Regions from separate parts of the Exiguobacterium acetylicum genome, predicted to be linked through region 1. Evidence: a T-box and tRNA genes for the amino acid it is inferred to sense, from the RefSeq annotation. Region 1 holds a T-box; the other holds one or more tRNA genes.
What was found. The T-box of region 1 lies ahead of argS (arginine--tRNA ligase). A T-box ahead of a tRNA ligase gene usually reads a tRNA of that ligase, here a tRNA-Arg.
Positions count from the first base shown of each region.

Region 1 (2,470 bases):
TTGCTTCGCAACGTCGATCGCTTCTTGTAGTACTTCTTCAAGTAAGACGATCCGACCTTTACGCGTCGACATTTTCTTTCCGTCCTTCATGATCAGACCGAACGGCACATGGTGCATTCCATCGACGTTCTCAAATCCAAGTTTCTTCAAGACTGCGAACAATTGCTTGAAGTGAAGCGCTTGTTCCCCACCGACGACGTAGAACGCTTGCTCAAAGCGGTACGTTTCGAGACGATAGACGGCAGCTGCTAAGTCACGTGTCGCATAAAGCGTTGCGCCATCTTTCTTTTTAATCAAGGCAGGTGGCATACCCTCTGCTTCGAGGTCGACGACCATTGCCCCTTCTGATTCGACGAGGAGATCTTTTTCTTCGAGCAAATCGATGACGTGTTGCATCTTATCGTTGTAGAAGGCTTCTCCGTTCAAACTATCGAATTTAACACCGAGCATCTCATAGACACGGTTGAACTCAACGAGTGAGACTTCACGGAACCACGTCCAAAGCGTCGTTGCCTGCTCATCACCTTGTTCGAGTTTTTTGAACCAGAGACGTCCTTCGTCCTCAAGTGCCGGATTTGTTTCCGCTTCTTCGTGGAACCGGACGTATAATTTCAACAATTCCTTGATTGGTTCTGCACGGACCGCTTCTTCCTCACCCCACATCGTGTAAGCCACCATCAATTTCCCGAACTGTGTTCCCCAGTCCCCTAAGTGGTTGACACCGACGACGTCGTACCCTTTTTTACGTGAGATTTGGTTGAGCGCGTTCCCGATGACCGTCGAACGCAAGTGCCCCATCGAGAATGGTTTCGCGATGTTTGGTGATGAAAAATCAGTGACGATCGTTTTTCCATTCGCTTCACTTGATCCGAACGCCTCTTGCTCCGTCAGGACTTGGTTGACGATTTCTTGCGAGACGACTTCCCGGTTCAAGAAGACGTTGATGTAAGGACCAACAGCTTGAACGTTCGAGAACAACGGCGCGTCAATTTTTTCTGCGAGCTCCGAAGCAATCATGTTCGGTGCTTTACGGAATGCTTTAGCGAGCATGAAACATGGGAATGCCAGATCTCCATGATCTTCATGTTTCGGTTGCTCGATCAGTTGTTCGATTTGTTCAACCGATAAGGCACCTTCCATGACGTGATGTAATACTTCTGCATACTGCGCTTTATAACTCATCTTTATTTCCTCCTGCTTCACTGATTTTTTGGCAATAAAAAACGCCCCTTGCGCCACGCGCAAAGAGACGGAATGACCGCGGTACCACTCTTCTTGGTGTCATTTCGACACCCACCTTGTTCGGGGATAACGGGGTTCCCCCGGCTACGCCTTTTCCATCAGGAATCGGGTAGCGTCTCAGAAGTGCGTTTCACGACCGGTTCGTCCTCAGGCTTCCACCATTCCCTGATTCGCTAGTTGACGAATATCAACCGTTACTCTCTTCATCATTGACTGTATTCGATATCTTTCACATTATACGCAATTCTTTCTTTTCTCTCAACCTTATTTTTTTGGTAAATGGCTTATCAAAATTTCCACAATTCGGGTATAGGAATAAAAGATACTTCTCAGGGGGAGGGATGTTTCATGCGCTACTACCAACATGTAGCCCGGACGAGCTGGATCGTCTTCGGTCTCGTCGCCTTGACATTATTAGTGATCGGCATCGTTCATCCACCAACCTTCCATCCTTCTGTCTCCATCATCAACACCCTTTATTTATTCGGACTCGTTCTCCTGTTTCAGTTCGATAATGTCCGTCGTGGTGGCATTTACTATACATTCCAAGAAGGAATCATCTTATTTTTATTCCTCAATTACGGTTTAACGTACGCCTTGATTTTAAGCCAAATCGGTATTCTCGTCTTTCAATTCATGTCCCATCGAAAAGCGATTCGCTGGAAACGTTTCGTTTATCTTTACCCGATCAATGCCTTATTCGATTTAGTCTACATCTCGCTTCCGGCCTTTGCGTATTATGCGCTCGGCGGACCGATCGGCTCAAACTTTACGTATACGAAAGCCTTGCTCCCTTTCACCGGCTTTTTGATCACCGTCTTCCTTGTCTCTTACTTCCAATGTCTATTCGTCAATCGATTCCTCTACTTGAAATACGATTGGCAACGTCTCGTAAAGCTTCAGTCCCTCGTCTATGGAATCAGCATGTTAAGTGCTCTACTCGGAATCTGGTTCTACGATGAAAGTCCGCTCGTCGCGGCTACAGTTTCCGCCTTGATTCTCTTTTTGTTCAAACGTCTGTTGCAAGAGCGTGGCGACTCCCTTGAAGCAAACGATAATGCCAAGCGATTCGATGATGCGAAGGAACACTTGTTGATTTCCCGCTTCGAACGCGAGACGATCGATTCACTGCTCCTCGATTTACCACATCTGTTGCCGTTTTCTGAAGGTTGGATCTCAATTCAACAACAGCGGAAACAAGTCATCTATAACATTCGGACGAAACAAC
Region 1 covers NZ_CP082333.1:3,012,305-3,014,774, forward strand. Annotated here, with positions in the region: gene argS (arginine--tRNA ligase) at 1-1,182, opposite strand, end outside; T-box leader at 1,243-1,461, opposite strand; gene K7G97_RS15560 (GGDEF domain-containing protein) at 1,591-2,470, shown strand, end outside.

Region 2 (2,470 bases), 280 kb from region 1:
GTTTCAGCCTTGCGGCCGTACTCCCCAGGCGGAGTGCTTAATGCGTTAGCTTCAGCACTGAGGGGCGGAAACCCCCCAACACCTAGCACTCATCGTTTACGGCGTGGACTACCAGGGTATCTAATCCTGTTTGCTCCCCACGCTTTCGCGCCTCAGCGTCAGTTACAGACCAAAGAGTCGCCTTCGCCACTGGTGTTCCTCCACATCTCTACGCATTTCACCGCTACACGTGGAATTCCACTCTTCTCTTCTGTACTCAAGCCTTCCAGTTTCCAATGGCCCTCCCCGGTTGAGCCGGGGGCTTTCACATCAGACTTAAAAGGCCGCCTGCGCGCGCTTTACGCCCAATAATTCCGGACAACGCTTGCCACCTACGTATTACCGCGGCTGCTGGCACGTAGTTAGCCGTGGCTTTCTCGTAAGGTACCGTCAAGGTACGAGCATTTCCTCTCGTACGTGTTCTTCCCTTACAACAGAGTTTTACGATCCGAAAACCTTCATCACTCACGCGGCGTTGCTCCATCAGACTTTCGTCCATTGTGGAAGATTCCCTACTGCTGCCTCCCGTAGGAGTCTGGGCCGTGTCTCAGTCCCAGTGTGGCCGATCACCCTCTCAGGTCGGCTATGCATCGTCGCCTTGGTGGGCCGTTACCCCACCAACTAGCTAATGCACCGCAAGGCCATCTCAAGGTGACGCCGGAGCGCCTTTCATCAACGGACCATGCGGTCCGATGAACTATCCGGTATTAGCTCCGATTTCTCGGAGTTATCCCAATCCTTGAGGCAGGTTCCTTACGTGTTACTCACCCGTCCGCCGCTCATTCCGCTGCCTTCCCTCCGAAGAGTTCCGTCAGTTTCCTGCGCTCGACTTGCATGTATTAGGCACGCCGCCAGCGTTCGTCCTGAGCCAGGATCAAACTCTCCATGAAGTGTTTGACTTGCTCGTTGTGTGACCGAAGTCACGATTGACGAAGCTTGCGCTTCATTCGTTTTTGTATTCCGTAGAATACGATTTTTGCCTCATCGTTCAGTTTTCAAAGTTCGTCATAAAAATGGTGGAGCCTAGCGGGATCGAACCGCTGACCTCCTGCGTGCAAGGCAGGCGCTCTCCCAGCTGAGCTAAGGCCCCATTAAAGGGATGAAATTGAAGATGGTCGGGAAGACAGGATTCGAACCTGCGACCCCTTGGTCCCAAACCAAGTGCTCTACCAAGCTGAGCTACTTCCCGAAAATGCACCCTGAGAGATTCGAACTCCCGACCCCTTGATTCGTAGTCAAGTACTCTATCCAGCTGAGCTAAGGGTGCGGAATATAAGGATCAAACAGCAAACATCAAAATGAAAATGGTACCGAGGGCCGGAATCGAACCGGCACGGGGAAACCCCCGCAGGATTTTAAGTCCTGTGCGTCTACCAGTTCCGCCACCCCGGCAGGGATATAAAAGGTAGAACCTTCATTCATAATTGAATTCTGGTGATCATTGAAGATGAAAATGGTGCCGGCAACAGGAGTCGAACCCGCGACCTACTGATTACAAGTCAGTTGCTCTACCAGCTGAGCTACACCGGCAAGTGTAATAAAAATGGTGGAGGATGACGGGATCGAACCGCCGACCCCCTGCTTGTAAGGCAGGTGCTCTCCCAGCTGAGCTAATCCTCCATATGTATCGCCTGGCAGCGTCCTATCCTCACAGGGGGAAGCCCCCAACTACTTTCGGCGTTCAAGTGCTTAACTTCCGTGTTCGGCATGGGAACGGGTGTGACCACTTGGCTATCGCCACCAGACATTTATTATCTTAACATTATGTTCACATAACGTCAAGACTTTTTTTCGTTTTTTTGAAAGGCTCGCGCCCTCAAAACTGAAGTCATCAACAATGCATCTGCTAGAACAAGGCCTCGACCGATTAGTATCACTCAGCTCCACATGTCGCCATGCTTCCACCCGTGACCTATCTACCTCATCGTCTCTGAGGGGTCTTTCTTGATTACTCAAAGGGAAATCTCATCTTGGAGGGGGCTTCATGCTTAGATGCTTTCAGCATTTATCCCGTCCGCACGTAGCTACCCAGCGATGCTCCTGGCGGAACAACTGGTACACCAGCGGTGCGTCCATCCCGGTCCTCTCGTACTAAGGACAGCTCTCCTCAAATTTCCTGCGCCCACGACGGATAGGGACCGAACTGTCTCACGACGTTCTGAACCCAGCTCGCGTACCGCTTTAATGGGCGAACAGCCCAACCCTTGGGACCTACTCCAGCCCCAGGATGCGATGAGCCGACATCGAGGTGCCAAACCTCCCCGTCGATGTGGACTCTTGGGGGAGATCAGCCTGTTATCCCCAGGGTAGCTTTTATCCGTTGAGCGATGGCCCTTCCATGCGGAACCACCGGATCACTAAGCCCGACTTTCGTCCCTGCTCGACTTGTAGGTCTCGCAGTCAAGCTCCCTTCTGCCTTTGCGCTCTACGA
Region 2 covers NZ_CP082333.1:85,788-88,257, reverse strand. Annotated here, with positions in the region: rRNA gene K7G97_RS00505 (16S ribosomal RNA) at 1-929, opposite strand, end outside; tRNA gene K7G97_RS00500 (tRNA-Ala) at 1,054-1,129, opposite strand; tRNA gene K7G97_RS00495 (tRNA-Pro) at 1,152-1,228, opposite strand; tRNA gene K7G97_RS00490 (tRNA-Arg) at 1,233-1,306, opposite strand; tRNA gene K7G97_RS00485 (tRNA-Leu) at 1,345-1,431, opposite strand; tRNA gene K7G97_RS00480 (tRNA-Thr) at 1,494-1,569, opposite strand; tRNA gene K7G97_RS00475 (tRNA-Val) at 1,584-1,659, opposite strand; rRNA gene rrf (5S ribosomal RNA) at 1,669-1,784, opposite strand; rRNA gene K7G97_RS00465 (23S ribosomal RNA) at 1,887-2,470, opposite strand, start outside.
Region 2: it encodes a tRNA-Arg, which carries the amino acid that the T-box ahead of argS (arginine--tRNA ligase) is inferred to sense. The anticodon was not compared.